2 regions of the Catenulispora sp. GAS73 genome follow, and region 2 is predicted to be linked to the other one. Evidence: riboswitches for the same ligand, from Rfam matches in the RefSeq annotation. Region 2 holds a riboswitch; the other holds the start of a gene.
The links. Region 2 has a riboswitch for cyclic di-AMP ahead of ABH935_RS21270 (NlpC/P60 family protein). Riboswitches for the same ligand answer to the same signal wherever they lie in the genome.
Positions count from the first base shown of each region.

Region 1: another riboswitch for cyclic di-AMP. It lies ahead of ABH935_RS39390 (NlpC/P60 family protein); the one in region 2 lies ahead of ABH935_RS21270 (NlpC/P60 family protein).

Region 1 is NZ_JBGCCM010000035.1:88,033-95,443, forward strand. It holds gene ABH935_RS39385 (hypothetical protein) at 1-258, opposite strand, end outside; gene ABH935_RS39390 (NlpC/P60 family protein) at 328-1,374, opposite strand; cyclic di-AMP (ydaO/yuaA leader) riboswitch at 1,386-1,555, opposite strand; gene ABH935_RS39395 (exonuclease domain-containing protein) at 2,072-2,974, opposite strand; gene ffh (signal recognition particle protein) at 3,137-4,693, shown strand; gene rpsP (30S ribosomal protein S16) at 5,150-5,629, shown strand; gene ABH935_RS39410 (RNA-binding protein) at 5,632-5,871, shown strand; gene rimM (ribosome maturation factor RimM) at 5,910-6,431, shown strand; gene trmD (tRNA (guanosine(37)-N1)-methyltransferase TrmD) at 6,480-7,298, shown strand.
Region 2 is NZ_JBGCCM010000013.1:180,646-188,056, reverse strand. It holds gene ABH935_RS21290 (helicase-associated domain-containing protein) at 1-1,089, opposite strand, end outside; gene ABH935_RS21285 (UPF0158 family protein) at 1,205-1,669, shown strand; tRNA gene ABH935_RS21280 (tRNA-Ala) at 1,776-1,848, opposite strand; gene ABH935_RS21275 (DLW-39 family protein) at 1,929-2,054, opposite strand; gene ABH935_RS21270 (NlpC/P60 family protein) at 2,481-3,620, opposite strand; cyclic di-AMP (ydaO/yuaA leader) riboswitch at 3,638-3,838, opposite strand; gene ABH935_RS21265 (PH domain-containing protein) at 4,052-4,807, opposite strand; gene ABH935_RS21260 (hypothetical protein) at 4,867-5,031, opposite strand; gene ABH935_RS21255 (NAD(P) transhydrogenase subunit alpha) at 5,256-6,374, shown strand; gene ABH935_RS21250 (NAD(P) transhydrogenase subunit alpha) at 6,371-6,778, shown strand; gene ABH935_RS21245 (NAD(P)(+) transhydrogenase (Re/Si-specific) subunit beta) at 6,775-7,411, shown strand, end outside.

The DNA.
Region 1 (7,411 bases), on a different contig from region 2:
CACCTTCGCGATCAGGCTGCTGATCCACTCCTGCGGGTCGGCATAGGGGTCGGCGTACTCCTCGACCGGGTCGTCCGCCGGTTCCTCGATCGGATCGACGACAGGATCGACGACAGGGTCGATCACCGGGTCGATGACCGATTCCACCACCGGTTCCCCGGCCGCCGCCTCGCCCCGTTCGAACCACGGCTCACCGCCGCCGGCCGCCACCGGCTCCTCGACCGCGCCGGTCTCCCGACCGAGTCCGTACTCTGACATTCCTTCCCCCTGACAACGTCGAAGGGCGCCGACGTGACGTCGGCGCCCCGCGGCTGGCTCGGCACGATACTACGGCCGGACGATCATCGCCACAGGCATCGAGTTGACCGGCGCGTACTGGATCACGGTGCCGGGCATGGCGGCGTGGATGATCTCGCCGCCGCCCACGTATATCCCGACGTGGTGCAGGCTGCCGTAGTAGATCACCAGGTCGCCGACGGCGATATTGGACATGCTGACCTGCGGGAACTCGTAGGCCTGCGCCGAGGAGGAGTGCGACATCGACACTCCGGCGGCGCCCCAGGCGGCCATCGTCAGGCCGGAGCAGTCGAAGCTCCGCGGGCCGGCGGCGCCGTAGACGTACGGCTTGCCGAGCTGCGCCTTGGCGAACGCGACCGCTTCGGCCGCACGGGCGTTGGTCGCCGGCGGCAACGTGGTCGGCGGCGTGATGTTCTGCTGGTTCTGCTGCGTCTGTTGCTGCACGTACTGGGTGCGCTGGGCCGGCGTCAGGGAGTCCAGCAGAGCCTGCGCCTGCTTCTCCTTGGCGTCGATGGCCGCCTTGTTCGCCGCCATCTGGTCGCGCGTCTTCTGCAGCTGCTGCAGGTCCGAGGAGGCTTCGGCCTTGTCCTGGTCCAGCTGGCGCTTGATCTCCTGCGCGGTCTTCATCGAGTCCGCGGAGTGGCTGGACACCTCGGTCATCGCGGTGGCCTGCTGCAGGAACGAGTCCGGGGACGCCGAAAGCATCAGCTCCAGCGAGCTGTCCACGCCGCCGGCGCGGTACGACGCGGCGGCCAGGCTGCCGAGCGAGGACTGCGCGGTGGTCAGCTGGGTCTGCTCGGCCGTGATGCGGGCCTGGATCTGGTCGACCTTGTGCTGCAGGGAGGCCAGGTTCGTGGCCGCCTGGTCGTATGCCTCGGAGGCCTGCTCGGCCTGCTGGTGGAGGCTGTTGACCTGGTTCTTGACGTCGTTGAGGTTCGCGTTCGGGTCGGCGTGGGCCAGACCCGGGACCAGGGCGATGGAACCGACCGTGGCGGTCGCCAGCGTCACCGCGGTGCGAGGCGCGGTGATCGTCTTCTTGGACGCGCGGTGAGTGGTCACGGTTTTGTGGGACGCCACGAGGGCGACTCTCCTTCTCTCCCTGCCGCCTACCGGGTTAGCTGACGGGTTCGGGCTGAGAAGCGTGCCCTACAGGCCGCCGCGCGGGGGTTCGCAGCGGACCGATTCACCCCTTGGCCCCAGTGTGTGCGGGCCGGTGGGACTTGGTGGGTCCCCGGTTCCGGATCGGCGCTCCGCCCCCGGACCGTGTGGGAGTCCGTGGAAACTGCGGGCCGCGCTTTGCCGGATTCGGCGTGAACTCCCGCCACCGTCCAGGGCGGGCGGCGTGGTTACGGGTGTCCGGCCGTAACCCTAGCGAGACCCCGAACGACAAAACGGACCGGCCCAGGACGCTATACCAGGATTTTACTTTGCAGGGCGTTTAGAGATCCTGATTCACTCCGTCCTGTCCGAGTTTGGACAGGGTCGATCGCGTGGTTCTTGCCGACGTGTCGTCGGCATGATGCGTGGAGTGCGGGGGCGGTAGACGTGAAACTACTGCAAGAGTGCCAGCTAGTCCGGCATTTCGCGGGCCCCGGCGGTGCGGCCCGGTGGAGTCCCGGGGCGGCCGTGCGGGGGATGTCAGTGGCCTGTTTAGCCCTGTTTGAACGACAGCGGCGGGCGACCCGTGTTCCGGGTCTCCCGCCGCTCGTCGGTGGATCGCGTCGATGTCTATGGGGCGATATCCACGGTGATGTCTACGGCCCTGTGGTGCTCGTCACGCCGAGGTGGCCAGCGGCCGCGTCGGCCACTCCGGCTCGGAGTACGACTTCTCCCCGCGCCGCTCCCGATACGCGGCCCGGTCGGCCTCCTGCTCCGCCTTCCAGCGCGCCTGGGCCTCGTGTAGCCGGACCGCGTCCAGCGTCCCCACCGCGGCGTAGCTGGCGCCGATCACCTGCGCCAGGTTCATCGCGGCCAGCGCGTCGGCCGCGGCGTCGTGCGCGTGCGTGATGGTCACGCCGTAGAACTGGCACTGCGCCTCCAGCGTGCGCGCGCCCTTGCGGAACTTGTCCATCTGCCGGTCGATGACCAGCGGGTCGATCACCGGGGCCACCGGGGCGCGGGAGGCCAGCGGGGTCAGGCCGTTGCGGGCCAGCTCGGCTTCCAGCAGCGTCAGGTCGTACGGGGCGTTGAACACCACCAGCGGCGTGCCGGCGCGCAGCTCGACGGCCAGCGCGTCGGCGATCTCGTCCAGCGTCCGGCGCGGCGGGGCGCCGTGCTCGCGGGCGTACTCGGTGGTGATGCCGTGGATCGCGGTGGCCTCGGCCGGGATCTCCATGCCGGGGTCGATGAGGAAGGTCTTCTCGGCGCCGTCGGAGGTGACGATGGCCGCCGAGACGATGCGCACGGTCTTGGGATCGCGGCCCGTGGTCTCGGTGTCGAAGCCGGCCAGCCGGCGGCGGTGCCAGCCGTCGTGCGCGCCGCGCTGCGGCGGGACGGCTGCCTGCGGAGCGTTCTCGCCTGTCTGACCCTGGACCCGTGGCTGAGGCTCCCAGACCGGGGCGCACCCATGGTGATAGGTCTGCCACGCACCGTCCATGTTGGCGCGCTCACCGGCCTCGGCTTCCACCCGACCCTTGCACGCGGCGCACGTTCCCGCGTACTTGTTGACCAGAGTCACTGTGTTGTTCTCCCTCACCTCGTGTTGTCACCATGGTGGCGCACCGTTCTGACAAACACCGTCAGACTCGGGTCCGGCGACGTCAGCGGCTACCCTGGTGGACTACGGCGGTTTTTCTAATCCGCCCGATCTGTTGATTTCCGCGCGAAGGATGACTACGACGTGTTCGACACGCTCTCTGATCGTTTGGCCACGACGTTCAAAAACCTGCGCGGCAAGGGTCGGCTCTCGCAGCAGGACATCGACGACACGCTCCGGGCCATCCGGCAGGCGCTGCTGGAGGCCGACGTCTCGCTGCAGGCTGTGCGGCCGTTCATCGCCGCCGTCCGGGAGCGGGCCGAGGGCGCCGAGGTCTCCAAGGCGCTGAACCCGGCGCAGCAGATCATCAAGATCGTCAACGAGGAGCTCGTCGCCATCCTGGGCGGTGAGACCCGGCGGCTGCGGTTCGCCAAGAACCCGCCGACGGTGATCATGCTCGCCGGTCTGCAGGGCGCCGGTAAGACCACGCTGGCCGGCAAGCTGGCCCGCTGGCTCCGGTCCGAGGGCCACACCCCGATTTTGGTCGCCGCCGACCTGCAGCGGCCGAACGCGGTCACCCAGCTGCAGGTGGTCGGCGAGCGGGCCGGCGTGCCGGTGTTCGCCCCGGAGCCCGGCAACGGTGTCGGGAACCCGGTCAAGGTGGCCCAGGACTCGGTCGAGTTCGCCAAGGCCAAGATGTACGACGTGGTCATCGTCGACACCGCCGGCCGCCTGGGCATCGACGCCGACCTGATGAAGCAGGCCGCCGACATCCGCGACGCGGTCCGGCCCGACGAGGTCCTGTTCGTCGTCGACGCGATGATCGGTCAGGACGCGGTGACCACCGCGCAGGCCTTCATGGACGGCGTCGGCTTCGACGGCGTGGTGCTGACCAAGCTCGACGGCGACGCCCGCGGCGGCGCGGCCCTGTCGGTGCGCCAGGTCACCGGCAAGCCGGTGATGTTCGCCTCGACCGGGGAGAAGCTGGAGGACTTCGACGTCTTCCACCCCGAGCGGATGGCCGGCCGCATCCTCGACATGGGCGACATGATGACCCTGATCGAGCGGGCCGAACAGGCCTTCGACCAGGCCGAGGCCGAGAAGATGGTCTCGAAGCTGTCGCGCAACGAGTTCACGCTCGACGACTTCCTGAAGCAGATGGAGCAGCTGAAGAAGCTGGGCTCCATGAAGAAGCTGCTGGGCATGCTGCCCGGCGTCGGCGACATCAAGCAGCAGCTGAACGAGATCGACGACAAGGACGTCGACCGCATCGCGGCCATCATCAAGTCGATGACCCCGGGCGAGCGCGAGGACGTCAAGATCATCAACGGCTCCCGCAAGCAGCGCATCGCACGCGGCTCGGGCACCACGGTGCAGCAGGTCAACAACCTCATCGACCGCTTCCTGGAAGCCCGCAAGATGATGCAGCAGATGGCCAAGGGCGGGATGCCCGGCATGCCGGGGCTGCCCGGGGCCGGCGCGATGGGCGGCACCAAGCGCAAGTCGGCCAAGGCCAAGGCCGCCGACAAGTCGGCCAAGTCCAAGGGCCGCTCCCGCTCGGGGAACCCGGCCAAGGCCAAGGCCGAGGAGGCGGCGCGGCAGGCGCGCAAGGACGGCAACGGCGCGGCGTTCGGCGACCCGGACGGCGGCGGCCAGTTCGAGCTGCCGGACGAGTTCAAGAACCTGCTGCCTCCGCAGTGATCGCAGTTGCGGCACCTTCAGCGCCGATCAGCTGGCGTAGCGCCTTCAGCGCTGATCGGCTGGCGCAGCGCGTTTAGCGTGGATCGGCAGGTGCGGCGCCTTCGGTGCCCGAGAGGGGTGTCAGTGGCGCGCGCTATATCTGTAAAAGGGGCGAAAACGTCCTAACAGAATGCGCGCCACACTCCGCGACCACCTCGACGCCCTGCTGATCCGGCCCCCGCGCCGCCTCGCGCCGTCTTTCGCTGCCGGGTAACACCCCGGGGCCTCCCGGTGCTTCACCGTGCCGGGGGCGTCCCGACCAGCCTGAACCTTCTGGCACAATGGAAGCTTGTACCGGTCGCGCATGGCCCTCTCTCCTGCGCTACGCCGAGTCCATCCGGCTGCTGCCGATGCCATGTCCCCACGTGGCGGCGCGGCGGCACCACCCGTAGTCAACCAAGCAGGAGACACCACACCGTGGCAGTCAAGATCAAGCTCAAGCGCATGGGCAAGATCCGGAACCCGCAGTACCGGATCATCGTGGCCGACGCCCGTACCAAGCGCGACGGCCGGGCGATCGAGGAGATCGGGAAGTACCACCCGAAGGAGGACCCCTCGTACATCGAGGTCGTCTCCGAGCGTGCGCAGTACTGGCTGGGCGTCGGCGCGCAGCCGACCGAGGCCGTCGAGGCCATCCTGAAGGTCACCGGCGACTGGCAGAAGTTCAAGGGCCTGGACGCTCCGGCGCCGATGAAGGTCGCGGCTCCCAAGGCCGACCGCAAGGCCGTCTTCGAGGCCGCCGCCAAGGAGGCCGCCGACGAGCCGAAGACCGGCGCCACCACGCCGAAGAAGAAGGCCGAGAAGGCCGAGAAGAAGGTCGAAGAGACCCCGGCGACCGAGGCTCCGGTGGAGACTCCGGCCCCGGCTGTCGAGGCTGAGATCGCTTCCGAGGGCTGAGCATGCTGGAAGAGGCCCTGGAGCACCTGGTCAAGGGCATCGTCGAGCACCCCGATGAGGTCCGGGTCCGCGAGCGCGACCAGCGCCGCGGCAAGGTCCTGGAAGTCCGGGTGCACCCGGACGACCTGGGCAAGGTGATCGGTCGCGGCGGGCGCACCGCCCGTGCGCTGCGTACGGTGATGGCCGCCCTCGGCGGCCGCTCGCTGCGCGTCGACCTGGTCGAGGCGGCCGGCTACCGGTGAGCCCCGACACTGAGAACACCTCCGGCCGGCCCGAGGCCCTGCGCCTCGTGGTCGGCCGGATCGGTCGTGCGCACGGCATCCGCGGCCAGGCCACCGTCGAGGTCCGCACCGACGACCCCGACCTGCGCTTCGCGCCCGGGGCCCGGCTGCTGACCGAGCCGGCCGAGCGCGGGCCGCTGGTGGTGACCGACTCCCGCTACCACAACGGCATCCTGCTGCTGTCCTTCGAGGGCGTGGCCGACCGGAACGCCGTCGAGGCGCTGCGGAACACCATCCTGGTGGTGGAGGCCGACCCGGACGAGACCCCGGCCGACCCCGACGAGTTCTTCGACCACCAGCTGCTCGGCCTGCCCGTCGAGCTGGCGGACGGGACCGTGCTGGGGGAGATCGCCGACCTGCTGCACCTGCCCGGGCAGGACGTGCTGGCCGTGAAGCGGCCGGACGCGCCCGAGGTGCTGATCCCGTTCATCAAGCAGTTCGTCCCGATCGTGGACGTGGCCGCCAAGCGGGTCGTGGTCGATCCGCCGGCCGGGCTGCTGGACCTGGACAGCGTCGAGTAACCGCTCTTCGGAGCGGCGAGTCTTCGAAGCGGCGAGAACGGTCACCCCATGCGCATCGACATCGTCACCATCTTCCCCGAGTACCTGGCGCCGCTGGACGTCTCGCTGATCGGCAAGGCGGCGGCCGCCGGGATCCTCGACGTGCGCGTGCACGAGCTGCGCGACTGGACGCACGACCGGCACAACACCGTGGACGACTCGCCGTGCGGCGGCGGGCCGGGCATGGTGATGAAGCCCGAGCCGTGGTCGGAGGCGCTGACCCAGATCGTGCCGCCGGGGTCGGAGGCCGGCGCGCGGCTGATCGTGCCGACGCCGTCGGGCCGGCCGTTCACCCAGCGGGTCGCCGAGGACCTCGCGACCGCCTCGCACCTGGTGTTCGCCCCCGCGCGCTATGAGGGGATCGACCGGCGGTTCATAGAGGCCGCCGCGGAGCGGATGCCTGTAGAAGAACTCTCCATCGGCGACTATGTGTTGGCCGGGGGAGAGGTCGCGGTCTTGGTGATGGTCGAGGCGGTGGGTCGTCTTCTGCCTGGAGTCCTGGGCAATGCGGAGTCCGCTAAGGACGATTCCTTCGGGCACTCCTCTGAGGGCGGTATGGCAGGGCTCCTGGAGGGGCCCGTATATACGAAGCCCGCGAGTTGGGAGGGCCGCGACGTTCCGCCGGTGCTGCTGTCCGGCAACCACGCGCTGATCGCGCGCTGGCGCCGTGACCAGGCGCTGGAGCGCACCGCCGCGATGCGTCCGGATCTGATCGCCGCCCTGGACCCCGCCGCGCTGGACAAGAAGGACCGGGCCCGGCTGGAGGCTTTGGGCTGGTCGCAGACCCCCGGTGGATTTCGTTTCGACCCCGACGCTGTGTCAGACTAGGCCGGTACTGCTTGAGCAGGTGCCGGTCTTTCCCTAGGCACAGCCACCTGCCCGCCGGACGCGCCCTGCCACAGGGGGACCCGCCCACGGCGATTTCAAGCCGGAATCTGGTT
Region 2 (7,411 bases):
CGCACCGCTGCCACGAGTGGCCATCAGTTCCAGGACGACCGCCCGAACGTAGTGCCCGACGCCGTCGAACGCAGAGCCGGAGAACACCGCAGGCGGCTTCCCCGCCGCATCAGTCAAGGCGAACGGGCCGAGCACCGACGTCGGCAGGACCAGCCACGCCCCGAGTAACACCGCGTAGCGCTGACTCGGCTCGGCTGAGATCCACTGGTCGTATTCCGGCGTCGCCCACAGCTTGCCGTCCTGGCATGCCACGAGGCCGGCGCTGTCCGCGATGTACAGCCAGAACCTGATCGCCTCCTCGGTCAGTCCACTGGCCCGCACGAGCCGCTTGACCTCGCGAGCGCCGACCCCGCCAGCCTTGAGTAACGGCACCGCATCGGTTGCGACCTGCCTGAGCAGCCGCTCGACGCTCTCCAGGGCCGCGGTCGCCGCGGCCTGCGCCTCGCCGGCGACGTCCGCGATCGGGAGGCGACGCGCCACCTCCGGCAGCGGCTGCACCAGGTCGAAACCCTCCCACTCCGGTGCCGGTACGGGCAGGACATCCATCACGGCGTCGTGGATCCGGAAGGACCGGCCCCCGGGTTCCGGCCATACCAGGCAGGAATACGTCAAGCCAACGAGAATCCGGTCAAACTCCTCCATCGCGGCAGGTCTGGCAGCCGCCGTCAGCGACTCACACAGCGCGGCCCGCACCGAGTGCGGCTCCACCTCGACCGCACCGCCGGCCATCGACAACACGCGAACGACCTCCGCGGCTCCGATCCGGCCGGCTCCCCTACGCGCCAGGTCGGCGAACCCCGGCCCGCCGAACCAGTCACGAGGCCCGCCGTAGTCCCCCTCAGCTGCGTCGACCAATGCCATGAGCACCTGGACCGCGGGTCGGGAAAGCCGCAGCACCGCCTCGGCGACCCCATCGGGATCCACCAGTGCCTCAGTGATCGATCCGACATCGGTCTGCGCCTCCTGCCCGTCGGGTACATCGCCGAACAGCACCTCGGCGACATCGGGCCGGGCGCCCATCAGCGCATCGACCCCATCCTGCGGAAGCGATGCGACATGGTGTGCCAGAGAACTGAAGAGGTCATGCACGATCCCATCCTCCCAGCCCTGCGACACCTCCACGGTCCCGTTGAGGTCTTCCCGACAAGGCCGACCGACTTTGGTCCCGGCCTGCCACGCGCCGACGAGACCTACACTCACGAGCATGGAGAGCGGCGAAGATAGCCTGAAACCGGTCCCCGTGGACCTGGAAGATCTTGCCGACGCGCTCGAAGGCGATCCCATGACCGGCGGCGGAATCCTCGACCTGGAGACCGGCGAAGTCTTCCCCGAGTGCGTCATCGAGTACATGCGCGACGACGAGGGCATCGACCTGTACGAGACGGTCGAGAACCAGCTGGGTGTCGACCGCCTCGGCTCCCACGAGGCCTACCAGGACATGGTGGATTACATCGCCACCCTCACCGACGATCACCTGGCCGACCTACTTACCGTAGCCGTCACCGGCCGCGGCCCCTTCCGTCGGTTCAAAGACGTCCTCGCAGACCGCACCGGCACCCTGGAACCGTACTTCGCCTTTGCAAACGCGCGAAAGCACCAACGCGCCGCCGCCTGGCTCGCCGACCAGGGCTACGTCAGCACCCACACGCGCTGGACCCAATCGGCGTGACCCGGCAGTGAGCGCTGTGACGTCCAACGGGAACCTTGTGACTCGGCGCCAATGCGGAACCAACCCGTTTCGGGTATCTCCGAAACGGGTTGGTTTGTACTACCTGTGGAGCCAAGGGGACTCGAACCCCTAACCCCCTGCTTGCAAAGCAGGTGCGCTACCAATTGCGCCATGGCCCCGTCAGAGCGGTCCGCCTCCCGAACCCGGGAGACGGACCGTGCCCCGGCTCTAGCTGCCGAGGAAGCCGGATGAGCGGTTCTCAGGCCGAAGGAACCGGGTCGGTCGCCTCGGTCCAGAGGTCCTGCTCCGACTTGTCGGACTGGACCTGCCGGTAGACCAGCAGACCGCCGATGGCAGCCACTACGAGCAGAAGCAGTTTCTTCACGTGGCCACCTCCCTTCTGGTAAACGTCTGTGCCCCTGAGCTTAACAGCAGCGGGGCCCAATAGGAGCTGTGAGCGGTACTACGCAAAAATGCGGAGCTGTTCCACTCGTCCCGGGTACGGATGTCTACGCGCCCTGTCCAGGGTCTGGCGGCTCGGGGGCGGCCGCCTGGCACGGCGTGGCGCGTTGATGTCCGGAGGGCGCCCGGGAGGCGCCCGAATGGCGTCGTGCGGGGACCCGGCGGGCTCCGGCCGGAGTCGCGTTGGGGAGGAGTACGCGACACCGGCCGGGGCCGACCGGGCACCGCTGACGTCCCGGGCCCACACAGCCCGGGACGAGCCGAACGGCGGCCTGGTGGCGACCGGCCGGCCGGCTATCGCCGCACCGACCGGCAGCCGGCCGAAATTCACCAACCAAAAAGGGAAGCCCTACGGCCGCGCGTAAGAAACCAGCGGCATCGAGCTCACCGCGACAACCTCGACCGAAGCACCCGGGTGCGGCGAGTGGATCAGCATGCCGTTCCCGATGTACATCCCGACGTGGTCCACATAGCTGCTGTTCCCATAGAAGAACACCAGGTCACCGGGCTGCGCCGAGGACCCCGGAATCGCCGGCAGCCCCTGCATCTGCGCCGTGGCGGTCCGCGGGATCGCCACCCCGGCCGCCTTCCACGCCGCCTGCGTCAGCCCCGAGCAGTCGTAGCCGCCCGGGCCCGTCGCGCCGAAGATGTACGGCTTGCCGAGCTGTGCCTGGGCGAACGCCACCGCCGCTGCCGCGCGGCCGGACACCGTCGGGATCGTCACCTTGGTGCCGCCGCCGTTGGTGGTGCCCGAGCCCGAGCCGGAACCCGACCCCGAGCCTGAGCCCGAAGACGACGTCGTCGTGGTCGAGTGCTGCGCCGCCGCCTGAGCCGCCGCCAGGGCCGCGGCCTGCTGCCGGTCCTGCTCGGCCTTCAGCGCGGCCCGCTGCTGCGCCTGGAGCGAGTTCAGCAGCGCCTGGGCCTTGGCCACGTCGCCGTCGAATTCCTTCTTGGTCGCCTCGGCGGACTTGGTCTGCTGGTCCAGCAGCGCCATCTTGGCCGCCGCCTCCCTGGCCTTGGCCGCCAGGTCCGCCTTCTGCTGCGCCAGCAGGCCCAGCGTGCCGGCGTTGTCGGCCTGGACCCGGCCCACGGTCGCTGACATGTTGAGCATCGTGGAGGGGTCCGACTGCATCAGCAGCTGCAGGGTGGGGTCTATGCCGCCGCTGCGGTACTGCGCGGCGGCCAGGCTGCCGAGGCGAGACTTGGTCTGCGTCATGGTCGCCTGCTCGGCGGTGATCTCACGGTTGATGCCGTCGACCTGCTGCTGGAGCTTGGCTTCCGCGTCCTGCGCGGTGTTGTACGCCTCGTCGGCGTGGGCGGCCTGCTGGTAGAGCTTGTTCAGCTGGTCGTTCACCTGGGCGATGGTGGGCTGCGGGTCGGCGTTGGCGACGCTGGGCACCAGGACCATGGTCCCGGCCGCGGCCGCGCCGATCGCGAGCTTGGTGTATTTAGGGGCACGCGGACGACGATGTCGGGCATTGACAGTCATGCGAGCTTCTGGGCTCCATCTCCTCCTTGTCCGCCTACCGGGTTAGCTGACGGATTCGGACTGAAGAAGTAGCCCTACGGTCGCACGCGCACACACGACGGCGAGTGCACGCCGACCGATTCACCCCACTGGCGCCACCCCCGCGTTGCCGCTCGGGTCGCGCCGACGAACCTGGTTCCCCGGCTCCGCAACGTGCGCGGACTCGGCGGTGCCTCGACGCCCGGAACCTGCTGGCCCGTTGGGAGCGGCGAAGCCCTGTGGACGTTAGTCACCGGCAGCCTGCCTAACAAGCGACAAGTCCATGATTCGTTCAGCGAACGCTTAGATACCGGCCACCCTTCGGGCGGGGACGAGCACCGGCTGTAAACGAAATCAAAGGCCCAGGCGTGCCGTTTTCGGGCGCGACCTGGGCCTGAGAGCCAGATGTCCGGTTAGCGGAAAAAGCGTATCCTGCGACGTTTGTTGCTCGACGTTGTGACGTCCGTCTCAAACGCCCGCTCGCCCTTGTCGTCACGGAATACCCGCACCGGGAGCATGGCGGCGTTCACAGGGTGTGCCTTGTCGTCATCGGCAGGACTCTTCACGGACGCCGGAGGCATGACGATCTCGACCGGTTCGCCGTTCATGTCCGGCAGGACGACCCCGACCAGGCGGACCTCCTGTGGATCCTTCGGACCGGACTTGGCGCCCGGGCCGTACAACAGGTTGCTGATTTCCAGCCAGGTCTGCTCGACATGCGATATGTAGTCCAGACCGCGTCTGCCCAGCGGGGCATCACCCACGGCCTTGGCGTTGAACCTGCCGTAGCCGAGGATCCGGCCCAGTAGGTCCTGCTCCACCCGCATGTCGTTGACCTTGCCCAACGGCAGCGCGTCGAAGGACCGGGTGATCACGCCGTGGGTGTGCAGGATCCGCTTGTTGGTCACGATCAGCAGGTCCTGGTTCCACACCGCGACGTTCCAAGCCGTGTAGAGGAACGCGATACCGGCCACCACCCACGCCCCGAGCCGCAGTTTGTCCGCGTCCGGAGTGGAGAAGATGTCGATACCCATGGCGGCGACCGCCGCCGCGACCGCGATCAGCACCGGAATGATGATCGCGGCCAGATGATGTCGTACCGCTATGACCAGACGCTCACCCGGCACGAGGAACCGTTTGGCGCGGTCTTCGAGCTCGGGCCTGAGCAACTTCCGGCCATAGAGCGGTGGCGATGAGTCGGACACGTCGGGTTACCGTCTCGCGTCGATCAGCTTGCGACCAGGTTGTGGAACGTGTCGCCGAGCGTCTTGCCGACGCTGGCCACCCAGTTCAACGCTCCCTGGACCAGGTTGCCCGCGCCAGACGGGTTCTGGACCACAAAGTAGATCAAGAAGAGCACAATGCCCCACTGCACGGCCGGCTTGAGTTTCACGTCAGATCCCCTTCATCTGGACGGTCGAGGTGCCGCGCGACCGGAGTCAGCATCATGCGAGGCGTTCCCGGTTCACTCCTACCTAACAGCTTCCCCACTGTGTCAAAGCCTAGCCGGGGCAAAGGGTTTTGATCTCGTCCAGCGGCAAGGCTGACGATAACGACTCAGTGGACTTCTGTGTCAGGGGGCACACATACGGACCATTCCCCGGCTAGGTTGATCGCATGCAGATCGGTGTCTTGACCGAAAACGCCCCGTTCGAGCGCCGGGTGGCGCTCACTCCCGAGTCCGCGGGGCGCCTGATCGCGGCCGGCCACAGTGTGTACGTCCAATCCGGCGCGGGCGAAGCGTCCGCCGAAGACGACGACGCGTACCGCGCGGCGGGCGCGATCATCGCGAAGAGCCCGGAAGAAGTCTTGGCGAACATCGATCTCTTAACCGCCGTCGGACAACTCGATCAGCAGACCGCCGCCAAACTCAAGCCCGGCACCGCGGTGATCGGCCTGTCCTCCCCCAAGGACGGCCGCGGCCCGGCCGGCGTCCTGGTGGGCCGGCACGCCAGCTTCTTCGCCCTGGAACTGCTGCCCCGCATCACCCGCGCACAGTCCATGGACGCCCTGTCCTCCCAGGCGATGGTGGCCGGCTACCGCGCCGCCCTGATCGCCGCCGAACGACTCCCCCGCTTCTTCCCACTGTTGATGACCGCCGCCGGAACCGTGCCGCCGGCGAAGGTCGTGGTCCTCGGCGCCGGCGTGGCCGGTTTGCAGGCGATCGCGACGGCCAAACGGCTCGGCGCGGTGGTGGAGGCGTACGACGTGCGCGCCGCCGCGGCCGAGGAGATCCGCTCGCTGGGCGCCAAGTCGATCACATTGGACGTCGAAAGTCAGACCTCGGGCAGCGGCGGCTACGCCAGCGAGCAGGCCGCCGACGCGGCCGACCGGCAACGCAAGGCCCTGACTCCGTTCGTGGCCGCCGCCGACGTCGTGATCACGACCGCCGCGGTCCCCGGCCGTCCGGCCCCGCTGCTGGTCACCACCGAGATGGTGGAGAAGATGCGCCCCGGCTCGGTGATCGTCGACCTGGCCGCGGACAACCCGAACGGCGGCAACTGCGAGGTCTCGCGCCCCGGCGAGGACGTCCGGCACCAGGGCGTGCTGGTCCACGGCGGCCGCAACGTCCCCAGTCAGCTCGCCGCGCACGCCTCGCGGCTCTACGGCGCGAACATGTCCGCTTTCATCCTGGCCATCTGCCAGGACGGAGTGCTTTTATCAACTCCCGAGGACATCGCCGCCGACGAGATCGCCGCCGCCTGCTGCGTGCTGCTGAAGGGTGAGTTCAGATGAGTTCCACCGCGTGGTTGACGGTCTTCGTGCTGGCCGTCTTCCTCGGCTTCGAGGTCATCTCCAAGGTCTCCTCGATCCTGCACACCCCGCTGATGTCCGGCGCCAACGCGGTGCACGGCGTAATCCTGGTCGGCGCGATCATCGCCACCGGGTCGACGACCGACAACCTGCAGCTGGTGATCGGGCTGCTGGCGATCGTGATGGCGACGGTGAACATGGTCGGCGGGTTCGCGGTGACGGACCGGATGCTGGGGATGTTCGCGAAACCGCGGCGGGCTCCCGGTGATCCCGGGGGCGGGGGCGGGGCTGGCGGTGCTGCTGGCGCGGCGGGTGCCCCCTCGACCTCGCCGGCCTCTCCCTCTGCTTCCTCTTCCTCCGCTTCCTCCGGGGAGGGCGGCAAGTGAGCAGCGCCTGGAGAGACACCGCGTACTTGATCGCAGGGATCTGCTTCATCCTCACCCTCAAGGGCCTGTCGGCGCCGCGCACCGCGCGTCTGGGGACGCTTCTCGGGTCCTGCGGTGCCGCGCTGGCCGTGATCGTCGCCCTGACCACGCCGCATCTGAAGCACTTGGGTCTGATCATCGGCGCGATCGTGGTCGGCACCGCGATCGGCCTGCCGACCGCCCGGCAGGTGCGGATGACCGCGATGCCGCAGCTGGTCGCGCTGTTCAACGGGGTCGGCGGCGGGGCGGCGGCGCTGGTGGCCTCCGTGGAGTTCCTGCGGCCCGGCAAGGGGATCGAGCACGCGGCCACCGCGGATCTGGCGGCGACCGCGTTCACCATCCTGGTCGGCGGGGTCTCGTTCTCCGGATCGCTGATCACGTTCGCCAAGCTGCAGGAGCTGATGACGACGCGGCCGGTGGTACTGCCGGCGGGACGCTGGCTGACCATCGGGGTCGCGGCGGCGAGCGTGCTGTTCGCGGTGTTCCTCGTGCCGTGGCCGAGCACGGCGCTGATGGTGCTGTTGGGGCTGCTGGCGCTGGCCTTCGGCGTACTGTTCGTGCTGCCGGTGGGCGGCGCGGACGTGCCGATCGTCA